3 regions of the Nocardiopsis sp. EMB25 genome follow, and region 3 is predicted to be linked to each of the others. Evidence: predicted binding sites of a transcription regulator. Region 3 holds the regulator's gene; each other region holds the start of a gene.

Region 1 (4,953 bases), 3.7 Mb from region 3:
TCCGACCGTTGACCGCGGTGACCGCCTCGGAGAGGCCGGTGAGCTCCTGCTCGCGCAGTTCGCGCAGGAGCCACTCCATGCCCTCCAGCCGCTGGCGCATCTCCTCGCTCACCGCCCCCTGGCTCTTCTGCTCGGAGACGTGCTCCTGGGCGGCCTGGGAGAGCAGGTCGCGCATCCGGTCGGAGATCCCGGCCTGGCTGCTCCCCCCAGTGAGGAAGTTGTGATTGGTCTGTTCCACCGAGGTGCTCCTTTTGGTTCTGGCGCTCCCGTCCGGGCCCGGAGGAAGGGACGGTGGTTCCGGGCGGTCGGGTTCTCGATGGTCCCCGGGCGCGTGGCGCCGCGCGGTGATAACGCCTTAACGTGACGCAAGTGTGACTGAGCGTATACGCGCGAGGCATGGGGGTTCCGTCGCCTGAACCGCGCGCGGGTCAATCAACCACGGCCTTCCGGGGGAGTCCATGAGAAGGGAAAGCAATCAGCGGTCGACAGTCTAACGACCGGCGCCCCCGTCACCCCAGGGGTCCGGCGAAGAACCGCGCGCGGAAGGTAACGATATGGTCCCCGCTCCGTCACCGGGCCGCCCTCCCGGGGCGGTTCAGGCGCGCCCGGGGCCGGCGACCTCCCTGCACAGCAGGCTGTAGGGGCGCTCTCCGATCCTGGTCAGCACCACCGTGACCGCCTCGGACCCGGAGGCGCGCAGATCCCTGCGCAGCTTCTCGGTGTCGACGGCGGAACCGCGTTTCTTGATCGTGACCGTCCCCGCGTCGCGTGCGCGCAGCGCCGAGCGCAGCCTCTTCAGTGAGAACGGCAGGACGTCGGTGACCTCCAGGACCCGCCAGAGGGGGGAGACCACCGCCCGGTCGGAGGTGAGGTAGGCGATCCGCTCGTCCAGCAGCGCGCCGTCCACGCGGGCGGCCGCCTCGGCCACCAGGTGCGAGCGCACGACGGCGGGGTCGGGGTCGTAGAGGTAGCGGCGCGCGGGAGCCACGGGCGCGGGGCCGAGCCCGGGGACCTCGTCCAGGTGTGCCACCGCCCCCTCGGCGGCACGCAACCCGGGCCGCTCGTGCAGGACCGTCGCGCGGCGCCGGGGGCCGTCGGCGAGGTCGCCGAACCACAGCGCCGCCTCCTTCAGTTCGCCGTCCACGGAGATCCACTCGGCGGCGGCGTCGGGCGGGAGCACCTCGTGCGGGATGCCGGGCGCCGCCTTGAGGCACGCGGCGGAGGAGCCCCGGGCCAGGTCGGTCGCCACGTCCCACGGCGGCGAGTAGGCCGCCGGGTCGAACACCCGGCCCCGGCCGCCGCGCCGCGCGGGGTCGCAGAAGAGCAGCGGGTAGGCGCCGGGCGCCGTCTCGGTCACATCCCCCTCGCGCACCCGGGCGCGGTCCGCCAACCCGAGGGCGGCGATGTTGGCGCGGGCCACGGCGACGGTCAGCGGGTCGGCGTCCACCCCCTCGACCGGGACGCCCCGTGCGGCCAGGGCGAGCAGGTCCGCCCCGATCCCGCAGCACAGGTCACCCGCGCGCCCCCCGCCCAGAGCGGCGTCGGCCGCGGCGGCGGTCCGGTCCGCGCGGTAGTCGGCCACCACCCGCCTGGTGGACTGCTCCAGGCCGTCGGGCGTGAAGTACATCTCCTGGGCCCGGTCGCCGAACTTGGCCCTGCCGCGCTCACGCAGCCCCACCTGGGTGAGGACCGCGTTGACCAGGTCGGAGACGGGAAGATCGGGGTCGAGGGCGCCCACGCGGGGATCGCCGCGCAGGTGGGAGGCGACCGCGAGCCGGTCGGCGGCGGCCTCCTTCGGGTCCACGCCCGCGAGCACCTCCCGGCCCGCGTCGGTGAGCAGGGCCGAGAAGGCCGACTCGCGCATGGATCCTCCCTCGTTCGACGGTGTGGGCGGCGTGGATCCGGGCACACTTCCGGGGCGCCCCGGTTCCGGTCCGCCGTGCTCCCGGCGCTGTTCCACCGTGTCCCCGGCGTTGCCTCGCCCCGTGTGTTCCCGGCGGTGGGTCTGCTGACCAGCGGCCCTCGCCACATTTCCATTCTGGCACTCGCAGGGGTAGAGTGCTAACCGCGACGAGGCCGGTCTGGCACCCGCGACGACAGGCCGCCGCGGTCGCCCCTTTTTTCGTAGCCGGTCCGTGCTCGCGCGCGGGCCGATGTCAGGACACCGAAACCTTGAAGGGGGAGGTCACACCGTGTCGACCGCCACCAAGACCGTGCTGAAGCCGCTTGAGGACCGCGTCGTGGTCAAGACCCTGGAGGCCGAGCAGACCACCGCCTCCGGTCTGGTCATCCCGGACACCGCCAAGGAGAAGCCGCAGGAGGGCGAGATCCTGGCCGTGGGCCCCGGCCGCCTCGACGACAAGGGCAACCGCGTCGCCATGGACGTCAACGTCGGCGACGTCGTCCTGTACAGCAAGTACGGCGGCACCGAGGTCAAGTACGACGGTGAGGAGTACCTGGTCCTGTCCGCCCGCGACATCCTCGCGGTCGTCGAGAAGTAGGTCTCGACCGGGGGCTCGCTCCGAGCCCCCGGCCAGCCAGTTCTCCGCATCCCGCACCGGTCGGCATCACGCCGGGCGGGCGGGATGTTCCTTTGCGACCACAAGAGGAAGTACTCACCATGCCGAAGATCCTGGAGTTCGAGGACGACGCCCGCCGCGCCCTCGAGCGGGGCGTCGACAGCCTCGCCAACGCCGTCAAGGTGACGCTCGGCCCGCGCGGCCGCAACGTCGTCATCGACAAGAAGTTCGGCGCTCCGACCATCACCAACGACGGTGTCACCGTCGCCCGTGAGGTCGAGCTGGACGACCCCTACGAGAACCTGGGCGCCCAGCTCGTCAAGGAGGTCGCCACCAAGACCAACGACGCCGCCGGTGACGGCACCACCACCGCCACCGTGCTCGCCCAGGCGCTCGTCCGCGAGGGTCTGCGCAGCGTCGCCGCCGGCGCCTCCCCGATGTCCCTGAAGAAGGGCATCGACGCCGCCGCGGAGAAGGTGTCGCAGATCCTCGTCGAGCGGGCCCGCCCGGTCGAGGAGCGCGCCGACATCGCCTACGTCGCCACCAACTCCGCCCAGGACGCGCAGATCGGCGACCTCATCGCCGAGGCGTTCGACAAGGTCGGCAAGGACGGCGTCATCACGGTGGAGGAGGCCCCGACCTTCGGTCTGGACCTCGACTTCACCGAGGGCCTGCAGTTCGACAAGGGCTACGTCTCGCCCTACTTCGTCACCGACGGCGACCGCCAGGAGGCGGTGCTGGAGGACGTCCGGATCCTCATCAACCAGGGCAAGATCAGCAACCTCAACGATCTGCTGCCCCTGCTGGAGAAGGTCGTCCAGGAGAAGAAGCCGCTGCTCATCATCGCCGAGGACATCGAGGGCGACGCCCTGGGCGCCCTGGTGCTGAACAAGATGCGCGGCATGCTCAACGTCGCCGCGGTCAAGGCGCCCGGCTTCGGTGAGCGCCGCAAGGCCATGCTCCAGGACATCGCGGTGCTGACCGGCGGCCAGGTCATCGCCGAGGAGGTCGGCCTGACCCTGGAGAACGCCGACCTGGACGCCCTGGGCACCGCCCGCCGCGTCACCATCACCAAGGACGCCACCACGATCGTGGACGGCGCCGGGTCGCAGGGCGAGGTCGAGGACCGCGTCCGCCAGATCCGCAAGGAGATCGAGGCCAGCGACTCCGACTGGGACCGCGAGAAGCTCCAGGAGCGCCTGGCCAAGCTCGCGGGCGGCGTGTCGGTCCTGCGCGTCGGCGCGGCCACCGAGGTGGAGCTCAAGGAGAAGAAGCACCGCCTCGAGGACGCCATCTCGGCGACCCGCGCGGCCATCGAGGAGGGCATCGTCGCCGGTGGCGGCGCCTCCCTGGTGCACGCGGCCAAGGCCCTGGACGACCTGGGCCTGACCGGTGACGAGGCCACCGGTGTGGCGATCGTCCGCCGCGCCCTGGTCGAGCCCGCCCGGTGGATCGCGGAGAACGCGGGCGCCGAGGGCTACGTGGTCACGCACCGCGTCTCCGAGCTGGAGGTCGGCCACGGCTACAACGCCGCCACCGACACCTACGGCGACCTGACCGCCGAGGGCATCCTCGACCCGGTCAAGGTCTCCCGTTCCGCCGTCCAGAACGCCGCGTCCATCGCGGGCATGCTCCTGACCACCGAGGCGCTGGTCGTGGACAAGCCCGAGGAGGAGGACGAGGGCGGCCACGGCCACGGGCACGGCCACTAGGAGTCGGCCACCGGAGCACCGGTTCCGGGGCACCTCGTCCGGGGGTGGGGCGCGTCGCCGCCCCACCCCCGTTCACTACCACGGTATTCCCGTTTTGCCCCATAAAAAATGTGGTGCTTTCGGGCGTTTTTTCCAAAACGTGACCATTCCGTAGTTGTCCATTGGAGCGGTTGGGTCCCGGGTTGGGGGCATCATTCGTTACGTGACGGATGCAGGCGCCCGGGGGGGCGTTACCGCGCGGCCGGGAACGCACCGGGACGGAACGCACCAGGATGCGGACCCGGAGACGCGCGACACGGGTTTGAACCATCTGGGGTCACTCGCGGTCCAGGGGGACGACGGGGCCATGGACTCGCTGCTGCGTGAGGTCCGACCCATGGTGGTCCGGTACTGTCGTGCCCGCCTGGCACGGGTCTCCGGTCTGGCCCACTACTCCGACGACGTGGCGCAGGAGGTGTGCATCGCCCTGCTCACGGCCATTCCCCGCTACCAGGACCGGGGGCGGCCCTTCGCGGCCCTGGTGTTCGGCATCGCGGCGCACAAGGTGGCCGACACCCTGCGGGTCGCGGGGCGCGTGGAACTGGTGCCCGCGGACACCGTCCCGGAGCCGCCCGACGACGGGCCGGGCCCCGAGGAGGCGGCGGTCCGGGTGATCGAGGCCCAGCGGGCGAGGGAGCTCCTCGACGAGCTCCCGGAGAGACAACGGAGATTGCTGGTCATGC
Region 2 (4,953 bases), 3.9 Mb from region 3:
CGGGTCGGCTCGGGGAACATCACGCTGGACCCGTCCCACGTGCAGCAGCTGGCACTGGCCCGTCTGGTGTTGGCCGACCCGGAGGTCCTGGTGCTCGACGAGGCGACGTCGCTGATCGATCCGCGCTCGGCCCGCCACCTGGAGCGATCGCTCGGCGGCGTGCTCGCGGGGCGCACGGTGGTGGCGATCGCGCACCGCCTGCACACCGCACACGACGCCGACCGGATCGCGGTGGTGGAGGAGGGCCGGATCAGCGAACTGGGCACGCACGAGGAGCTGCTCGCGCACGGAGGCTCCTACGCGAGGCTGTGGCGCGCCTGGCACGGCGGCTGAGTCCGCGCCGGACGCGCACCGACGACCCCGTGACCCGACACCAGGAGAGACCTTGACCACCCCGGAGATCCCGCCGCTGTACCGAGACGCGGACTTCAACGGCCCGCTCTCCGACGAACACGCCGCCAAGCTGATCCGCACGCTCGGGCCGCTCACCGACCGCCGCGTGGTGGACCTCGGCTGCGGATGGGCCGAGTTCCTGCTGCGCGCGCTGGCGACCGACCCCGCCGCCACCGGCCTCGGCGTCGACCTCGACGAGGGCGTCCTCGAACACGGCCGGGCCAACGCCAGGGCACGCGGCCTGGCGGACCGGGTCGATCTGGTCGCGGCCGACGTCGGCGTGTGGGAGGGGGAACCGGCGGACGTGGTGGTCAACAGCGGGTCCACCCACGTGTGGGGCGGCGACCCCCTGGATCACACCGCGAACGCGCTCGCGGCCCTGGGCGACCTGGTGCGCCCCGGTGGCAGGCTGCTGTTCGGCGAGTGCTTCTGGAGGCGGCCGCCGACCGACGCCGAGGCGGCGGCGGCCATGCCCTTCATCCCCCCGGCCCAGTACCGCCCGCTGCCCGGGCTCGTGGACCTCGCCCTGGCGCACGGGTTCCGGCTGCTCGCGCTGTCCGAGGCCTCGCCGCAGGAGTGGGACGACTTCGAGAACCGCCACGCGCTGGGCTGGGAGGAGTGGTTGGCGGGGAACCCGGACTCGCCGCGCGCCGACGAGGTCCGCGTGCGGGCGGACCGGCACCGGCACGCCCGTGTCCACGGCATGCGGGAGACCCTCGGGTTCGCGTACCTGACGCTCGTCCGCGCCTGACCGGTCCGGTGGGAGAGGTCAGGAAGCCCACTTGTCGGGACCGGGGAACCTGGAGGTGTCGAGTTCCAGGTCGAAGGGCTCCGGCAGGCGGATCTTCTCTCCGAACTCCACGATGCTGGTGTGCTTGTACCGGCCGTTGCTCGGCTGCTCGTGGAGACTGACCGAGGGGCCCATCCCGTCCCAGGCGTCGATGAGCAGGTAGAGCGGGACCTCGGCGCACGCGTAGCCCCCGAGCTTCTTCCTGCGGTCGGTGTCCATACTGCTCCTGGACACGATCTCCACCGCGAGGAACGCGGCCTCTGCCGGACTCGGGGACTGGGATCGATCGAGGACGACATCCTCGGGCATGACGACCAGGTCCGGCACGTAAAGACGCCCGACCAGCGGCAATCGAATGCTGAGAGCCTGGTAGACACCCCAGTCATCGGAGATGGCCTGGTGCAACTCCGAGCACACCCGAGAGGCGATGAAACAGTGGGCGTCCTCGAGCGGCGCGCCAAGCATGATGGCGTCGTCAGTGACGATCTCGGCCCTCCAGCCTTCAGGCACGTCCAGTTCCCGCCAAGTGCTCAGCAGGTAGTCCCATCTGGACGACTCCGTCACAGGGGCCGGTTCAGCCACGGCAGGACCCATCTATCATCACACCTCCGAGCGGAACACTAACGCTCCGTGTCTGTGACTGCCCGGCACTTGGCGAAAAGACCCGGAGAACAGCGAAACCGGGCGGCCCCGGAAGGGGCCACCCGGTCGTCGCGGGCGAGGTCGCGTATCCGGACCTCGGACTCCAGGCTGGACCTAGAAGTCCATGCCGCCCATGCCACCGGTCGGGTCGGCGGCGGGAGCCGCGGCCTTCTCCGGCTTCTCGGCGATGACGGCCTCGGTGGTCAGGAACAGACCAGCGATGGAGGCGGCGTTCTGCAGAGCCGAACGGGTCACCTTGGTCGGGTCGATGACGCCTTCCTTGAACAGGTCGGCGTACTCACCGGTGGCGGCGTTGAGGCCGAACCCGGGCTCCAGGTTCTTGACCTTGTCCGCCACGACGCCGCCCTCGAGGCCGGCGTTCACCGCGATCTGCTTCAGCGGCTCGGCGATGGCGCGGCGGACGATGTCGGCGCCGATGGCCTCGTCGCCGTCCACGTCGAGCTTCTCGAAGGCCGGGACGCTGGCCTGGAGCAGCGCGACACCACCGCCGGGCAGGATGCCCTCCTCGACCGCGGCCTTGGCGTTGCGGACGGCGTCCTCGATGCGGTGCTTGCGCTCCTTGAGCTCCACCTCGGTGGCGGCACCGGCCTTGATGACGGCCACGCCGCCGGCCAGGCGGGCGAGACGCTCCTGGAGCTTCTCGCGGTCGTAGTCGGAGTCGGTGCGCTCGATCTCGTTGCGGATCTCGTTGACGCGACCGGCGATCGCGGTGGCGTCACCGGCGCCGTCCACGATGGTGGTCTCGTCCTTGGTGACGACGACCTTGCGGGCGCGGCCGAGCATGTCGAGCTCGGTGTTCTCCAGCTTGAGGCCGACCTCCTCGGTGATGACCTGGCCGCCGGTCAGCACGGCGATGTCGCCGAGCTGGGCCTTGCGGCGGTCACCGAAGCCCGGAGCCTTGACGGCGACGGACTTGAAGGTGCCGCGGATCTTGTTGACGACCAGGGTCTGGAGCGCGCCCTGCTCGACGTCCTCGGCGATGACCATCAGCGGACGGCCGGCCTGCAGGACCTTCTCGACAACGGGCAGGAACTCGTTGTTGTTCGAGATCTTGGAGTTGACGATGAGGATGTAGGGGTCCTCGAGGACCGTCTCCATGCGCTCGAGGTCGGTGGCGAAGTAGGGCGAGATGTAGCCCTTGTCGAAGCGCATGCCCTCGGCGAGCTCGAGCTCGAGCCCGAAGGTCTGCCCCTCCTCGACGGTGATGACGCCTTCCTTGCCGACCTTGTCCATCGCCTCGGCGATGGTCTCGCCGATCTGGGTGTCGCCGGCGGAGATCGAGGCGGTGGAGGCGATCTGCTCCTTGGTCTCGACGTCCTTGGAGAGGTTGCCGAGCTCCTCGTTGATGCGAGCGACGGCGGCCTCGATGCCGCGCTTCAGACCGACCGGGTTGGCGCCGGCGGCGACGTTGCGCAGACCCTCGCGGACGAGAGCCTGGGCGAGCACGGTGGCGGTGGTGGTGCCGTCACCCGCGACGTCGTCGGTCTTCTTGGCGACCTCCTTGACCAGCTCGGCCCCGATCTTCTCCCACGGGTCCTCGAGCTCGATCTCCTTGGCGATGGAGACACCGTCGTTGGTGATCGTGGGGGCGCCCCACTTCTTCTCCAGGACGACGTTGCGGCCCTTGGGGCCGAGCGTGACCTTGACGGCGTCAGCGAGCTGGTTCATACCGCGCTCGAGGCCGCGACGGGCCTCCTCGTCGAACGCGATCAGTTTGGCTGCCATTGAGTTCTTGTCCTCCCGTGACCGGGCTGATACGCGATGGGACGAGGCGTGCGCCCGCGACGGACGACCGCGGTCGCACCGACAACCCCGCTGTCGGGAACCGCGATCTCGCAGCCTCGATCCGGCTTAGCACTCAGGAAAGTCGAGTGCTAACCAGGTCCCTTTTTAGCACTCGGCCATGGAGAGTGCAAACGATGTGGTCACGATTTCCACAGCCCTCTCACCAGGGTTTACCTGCGATGATCCGACGCGACGTGCGGATTTCGCCCTGGGTGGACACGGCCGCGCGGGCCGACCCGCCCGGTGAACGCGGGTCGGCCCGGGTTCACTTCGCCGACCCCCGCACGGCGCGGCCCCCGACGGCGAGCGCCACGACCGCCAGGCCGAGCGCGACCGCCCACCCCACGCCCACCGCCGGACCCCACTCCCCGGCGAACAGGGCGCGCTCGGCGTCCACCACGTACGAGACGGGGTTCAGCCTCGACAGCGCGTACAGCCAGCCCGGCGCCAGGTCCATCGGCAGCAGCACCCCCGACAGCAGCATGAGCGGCATCAGCGCCCCCTGGACGATCGGCGCGAAGACGTAGGTCTGCCTGACCGCCAGAGCCACCAGGTACGACAGGGTGGACAGTCCCACTCCGAGCACGACCAGGAGCGCCAGGCCCACGACCGCGCCCAGCGGCGGGATCCGGAGCCCGAACGCGACCACGAGCGCGAGGATGAGCAGCATCTGCGTGAACATCATCGCCGCGTCCGCCAACACCCGTCCGAGCAGCAGCGCCACCCGGCTCACCGGTGAGACCAGTAGCCGTTCGTGCGCGCCCGACGCCAGCTCGGGCAGGAGGCCGAACCCCGCGAATCCGCTGGCGAACAGCGCGAGCATGACCAGGAGCCCCGGCACGAACCACCGCCAGGAACCCTCGCCCGTGGGTCCGCCGAGCCCCTCCAGGAGGGGGGAGAACAGGGCCAGGTAGAGCACCGGCTGCAACATCCCGAACAGGATCAGCGCCGGACGACGCAGCACCAGCCGCCCCTGCCGCTGGAAGACGATCCAGACGTCGCGCGCCGTCGTCCCCCTCGTCCTGGCCGCCGCCGGCGGCGGTTGCGTCCTCATCGTCGCGGTCATCGCTCTCCCTCTCTCAGGCTGCGTCCGGTCAGGGTCAGGAAGACGTCGTCCAGCGTCGGCCTGCTCACCGCCACGGAGAGCGGCGCGACACCGGCCCCGTCGAGCGAGCGCAGCAGCCCCGGCAGGGCGGCGTCGCCGTGCTCCACGCGGATCCGGACCCGCGGGTCGCGACCGGGCTCCGCGACGACCTCGGCCGTGCCCGCGGACGGCAGCGCCTCGGCGACCTTCGCCCCCAGGTCGGCGGCGGCCCCGTCCT
Region 3 (4,953 bases):
GCCGACGACGAACCCACGGACGAGAACACCGACGGAGCCACGGACGGCACCGGTGAGGACGGCGCCTCCGGGGACGACGGTTCGCAGGACACCGGAGGCGGCGACGAGCCCACCGACGACAGCACCGGCGGCAGCGGCACGGACGGCGGCACGGCGGAGGCCCCGCAGAACTGACCGTGTTCCGCCAGGGCACGCGCGAGGGGCGGCCACGGAATCCGATTCCGTGGCCGCCCCTCGTCGTCTTCGTGCCGGCTCCGGCCCCTCCCCTACTACCAGCGCCCGGTGCGCGCCTGGAGCACCGACAGCGCGGCCACCCCCGCGGTGGAGGTGCGCAGGACCGTCGGTCCCAGCAGCGCCGGCACCGCCCCGGCCTCGGCGAAGGCCTCGAGTTCGGCCTCGGAGAAACCGCCCTCGGGACCGACGACCAGGACGATCTCCGTTCCCTCACCGTCGGGAAGATCCATGCCGGCCAGGCGCTGGGCACCGTCCTCGTGCAGGACGACCGCGAGGTCGGCCTCGGCCAGCAGCTTCGCCACGGCCGCGCGGTCGGCCAACCCGGCCACCTCCGGCAGCCGCCCGCGCCGCGCCTGCTTGGCCGCCTCGCGGGCGGCGGCCCGCCACTTGCCCAGGGACTTGGCCGCCCGGTCGCCCTTCCATCGGGTGATACAGCGCTCGGCTGCCCAGGGGACGACCGCGTCCACCCCGGCCTCGGTCATCATCTCCACGGCCAGTTCCCCGCGGTCGCCCTTGGGCAGGGCCTGGACGACGGTCAGCCGCGGGCGGGGCTCAGGCTCCTCCCAGCGTTCGACCACCGCGCAGACGATCCCGTCCTTGGCGACCCCGGTCACCGTGCAACGGGCACGCCTTCCGAGTCCGTCGGACAGGTCCACCGTCTCACCCTCGCGGATCCGGCGCACGACAGCGGCGTGCCGCCCCTCGGGACCCGTGACCTCGACTCGGTCGGCCGTCAGTTCGGCGGTGTCGACCAGGAAGACCGCCGGGGTCACTTGGCTCCGAAGGCGTCGCGGATCTTGGCGAAGAAGCCGCCGTGGCCGGGGCTGAAGCGCCCGGGCGACTGGTCCTCACCACGCAGTTCGGCGAACTTGCGCAGCAGCGCCTCCTGCTCCTCGTCGAGCTTGGAGGGGGTCTCCACGTCGACGCGGATGCGCAGGTCACCGCGGCCTCCCCCGTCCAGGTGGGTGACGCCCTTGTTCGGCAGGGTGATGACGTGCCCGGAGTTGGTGCCGGGGCGCAGGTCGATGTTCTCCGTGCCGTCGAGGGTGTCGAAGGCGAAGGAGGCGCCCAGCGCGGCGGCGGTCATGGGCACGGTCACGGTGCAGTGCAGGTCGTCGCCCCGCCGTTCGAAGGTGGGGTGCGGGCGCTGGATGATCTCCAGGATGATGTCGCCGCGCGGCCCTCCGTTGGGGCCCACCTCACCCTCGCCCGCGAGTTGGATGCGGGTGCCGTCGTCGACGCCGGCCGGGATCTTCACCGTGCGGGTGACCTTCTCGCGCACCCGGCCCTCGCCCGCGCAGTCGGCGCAGGGGTCGGTGATGACCGTGCCCTGGCCCGAGCACTGAGGGCAGGGGCGCGAGGTCATGACCTGGCCGAGGAAGGAACGCGTGACCTGGGAGACCTCGCCCTGGCCGTGGCACATCTCGCACGTGGTGCGGTGCGAACCCGCGGCCGTCCCCTCGCCCTGGCAGGTCTCGCACAGGATCGCCGTGGGGAAGGTGATGTCCTTGCTGACGCCGAAGGCGGTCTCCTTCAGGTCCAGCTCGACGCGGATCTTGATACTGCGTCCGCGGCGGACCCGTTCGCGCGGTCCGCGCGCGCCGGGCTGCCCGCCGCCGAAGAACGCGTTCATGATGTCGTCGAACGCGAAGCCGCCCGCGCCGCCGAAGCCTCCGGCGCCGCCGCCACCGGCCGGAGCGAAGGGGTCCTGGCCCATGTCGAACATCTGACGCTTGTTCTCGTCGGAGAGGACCTCGTAGGCCTGGGTCACCTCCTTGAAGCGCTCCTGGGTCGCGGGGTCGGGGTTGATGTCCGGGTGCAGCTCGCGCGCGAGCCGCCGGTACGCCTTCTTGATCTCGTCCTTGGACGCGTCACGACGCACCCCGAGAACCTGGTAATAGTCTCTGGCCACTGAGTTACTGTCCTGCCAAAATCTGTCCGACATACCGAGCCACCGCACGTACGGCGCCCATCGTTCCCGGGTAGTCCATCCGGGTGGGACCCACGACTCCGATCTTGGCCAGCGACTGGTTTCCCACGCCATAGTCGGCTGACACGATGGAGGTGGACCGCAGACCCTCGTGGAAGTTCTCCTCGCCGATGCGCACGGTCAGCATCGAAGGGTCCTTCGCCTCACCCAGCAAACGGATGAGGACCATGTTCTCTTCCAGCGCTTCCAACACGTCCCGCAGGCTGGCGGCGAAGTCCACCGCCGCGAGGTTGGCGGTGCCCGCCAGGACGATCTTCTCCTCATGGCGTTCCACGAGGCTCTCCAACAGGATCGACAGCACCGACACCGCCATGTGCCGGTGCTCCGGGTCGACCTGCGCGGGCAGGGCGTCCACCGCGTCGGGGACGTCGCCGAGGAGGCGTCCCGCGATGGCCCGGTTGAGCATGGCGCGCAGGTCGTTGACGGCGCTCTCACTCACCGAGCCCAGTCCGTCGATGACCCTCTGTTCGACCCTGCCCGTGTTGGTGATCACGACCATCATGAGCCGCGGGCCACCGAGGGGCACCAGTTCCACGTGTTGCACCGAGGAACGGGTCAGGGACGGGTACTGCACGATCGCGACCTGGCGCGTGAGCTGGGCCAGCAGACGCACCGTACGCGCGACGATCTCGTCGAGGTCCACCGCGCCCGTGAGGAAGGACTCGATGGCCCGCCGTTCGGCGGCCGAGAGCGGCTTGACCGAGGAGAGGCGGTCCACGAAGAGCCGGTAACCCTTGTCCGTGGGCACACGGCCGGCACTGGTGTGCGGCTGGGTGATGTAGCCGTCCTCCTCGAGGGCGACCATGTCGTTGCGGATGGTCGCGGGTGAAACCCCGAGGGGGTGCCGGTCCGCGAGGGCCTTGGAGCCAACGGGTTCGTTGGTGTTGACGAAGTCCTCGACGACGGCACGCAGGACCGCGAGCTTGCGCTCATCCAGCAACTCGCCACCTCCTGGCACTCCGTGGTCCTCAGTGCTAATTCTAAGCCCGGTCGCAAACGCGGTCTGCTACCCACCGGTAGTAACACCCCCGGCGGACCCCGATCTTCCCCGCCGGCCACGGCCCGGGGGCCGACCGCGCCGGGGAAGGCGGCACCGACCGCGTCGCGGGCCACACCAGTAGACTGCACGACCGTGGCACCTAAGGGAACCGGCCGCTACGGCCGTGACGTTCTGGCCGGGGACTGGCGTCGACCCAGGAGGCGGGAGATCCCCGAGACGCCCCTGAGCCGGGACCTGGTCGTGGAGGACGCGGAGGAGACGTTCTGCGGAGCCGTGGTGGCCTGGGACAAGGCGACCGTGACCCTGGAGGACCGGCACGGCCGCCGCCGGGTGTTCGATCTGGGACCGGCGGCGTTCCTGGTCGACGGGCAACCGGTCACGCTGGTGCGTCCCACGGCCGCGCCGAGGGGACCGCTGCGCAGCGCGTCGGGCTCGATCGCGGTGACGGACGCCAGGGCGCGCACCGCCCGGGAGAGCCGGATCTACGTCGAGGGCGCGCACGACGCCGAGCTCGTGGAGAAGGTCTGGGGGCACGACCTCCGCGTGGAGGGTGTGGCCGTAGAGTTCCTGGAGGGGGTCGACGACCTGCCCTCGATCGTCGCGGACTTCTCCCCCGGTCCCGGCCGTCGGTTGGGGGTCTTGGTGGACCACCTCGTCCCCGGCTCCAAGGAGAGCAGGATCACCGAACGGGTGCGCGGTGACCACGTCCTGGTGGCCGGTCACCCCTACGTCGACGTCTGGCAGGCGGTGCGCCCCCGAGCCCTGGGGATCGAGCGCTGGCCGGAGGTTCCGCGGGGGACGCCCTGGAAAGAGGGGGTCGTCCGCGCTCTGGGGTGGCGGATGGAGACCGGTGAGGCCTGGCGCCGGATCCTGGGCTCGGTACGCTCCTACGCCGACCTGGAGCCGTCGCTGCTCGGTCGGGTCGAGGAGCTCATCGACTTCGTCACGGGACCGCATCCGGGTGAACACTAGGATTTCAGTGCAGGCGACGGCGAGGACACCGCGTCCGGTCGTGCCGGTCGCCCGTCTCGGGCCCTCCCCGGTCGTCGGTACAGCCCCACAGACAACAACCGCCCCTCAGCAGCGGAGCCAAGGAAGAGCATGAGCGAGACCCCGACGAACCCCCCGTCCCCGGAGGACCCGCAGGGCCAGCAGCCCGCACGACCCCAGGCGCCCGCCCAGCCCGGTCAGGCGCAGCCGTCGGGCGAGCAGTCCCCCTACGCGCCCCAGCCCGACCCCGCGCAGCAGGGGTACGCGCAGCCCCAGGCGTACCCGCAGCAGGCGTACGCGCCCCAGCCGGACGCGCAGTCCTCCGGAGCCCGGTCTCCGTACGCCCCGCAGCCGGAGGGCGGCCAGCCCTCGGGTGCCCAGGCGGCGTACGGACACCCGTCCGGTGGGCAGTCCCCCCACCCACCCCAGGTCGACCAGCAGGGGCCCCACCAGCAGCCCGCGCAGCAGCAGTTCCAGGGTCAGCCGGGACAGGAGCAGCAGCCGTCGGGCGGTCAGCCGGGCTTCGCACCACCGCCCGCCGCCCCGGGACAGCCGCAGCAGGGGTACGCCCAGCAGCCGCCCGTACCCCAGGGATACGCCCAGCCCGCGGCCGGGCAGTCGCCGTACGCGCCCCAGCCTGGCATGGCCCAGCCGGGCCAGCCCGTCCACGGCCAGCACTCCGGCGGCCACCCCTCCTACGCGCCCCAGCCCGACCCCGCGCAGCAGGGGTACGCGCAGC

Evidence for each region. The regulator HrcA, encoded in region 3, represses chaperone genes, less so after heat shock. The targets are predictions, from matches to a motif close to TTGGCACTCTCNNNNNGAGAGTGCCAA.
Region 1: a site for HrcA is predicted at 2,039-2,065, ahead of groES (co-chaperone GroES). Genes of this name have one in related genera too.
Region 2: a site for HrcA is predicted at 3,737-3,763, ahead of groL (chaperonin GroEL). Genes of this name have one in related genera too.

What each region holds. Positions count from the first base shown of each region.
Region 1 covers NZ_JAMTDN010000001.1:4,261,148-4,266,100, reverse strand. The annotation lists gene KIK06_RS18480 (hypothetical protein) at 1-238, opposite strand, end outside; gene KIK06_RS18475 (class I SAM-dependent methyltransferase) at 596-1,864, opposite strand; gene groES (co-chaperone GroES) at 2,193-2,501, shown strand; gene groL (chaperonin GroEL) at 2,621-4,231, shown strand; gene shbA (RNA polymerase sigma factor ShbA) at 4,434-4,953, shown strand, end outside.
Region 2 covers NZ_JAMTDN010000001.1:4,446,267-4,451,219, forward strand. The annotation lists gene KIK06_RS19355 (ABC transporter ATP-binding protein) at 1-333, shown strand, start outside; gene KIK06_RS19360 (SAM-dependent methyltransferase) at 386-1,144, shown strand; gene KIK06_RS19365 (Uma2 family endonuclease) at 1,163-1,693, opposite strand; gene groL (chaperonin GroEL) at 1,940-3,571, opposite strand; gene KIK06_RS19375 (ABC transporter permease) at 3,897-4,697, opposite strand; gene KIK06_RS19380 (ATP-binding cassette domain-containing protein) at 4,694-4,953, opposite strand, start outside.
Region 3 covers NZ_JAMTDN010000001.1:557,097-562,049, reverse strand. The annotation lists gene KIK06_RS02295 (hypothetical protein) at 1-174, shown strand, start outside; gene KIK06_RS02290 (16S rRNA (uracil(1498)-N(3))-methyltransferase) at 270-1,007, opposite strand; gene dnaJ (molecular chaperone DnaJ) at 1,004-2,146, opposite strand; gene hrcA (heat-inducible transcriptional repressor HrcA) at 2,151-3,164, opposite strand; gene KIK06_RS02275 (DUF3097 domain-containing protein) at 3,357-4,196, shown strand; gene KIK06_RS02270 (hypothetical protein) at 4,302-4,953, opposite strand, start outside.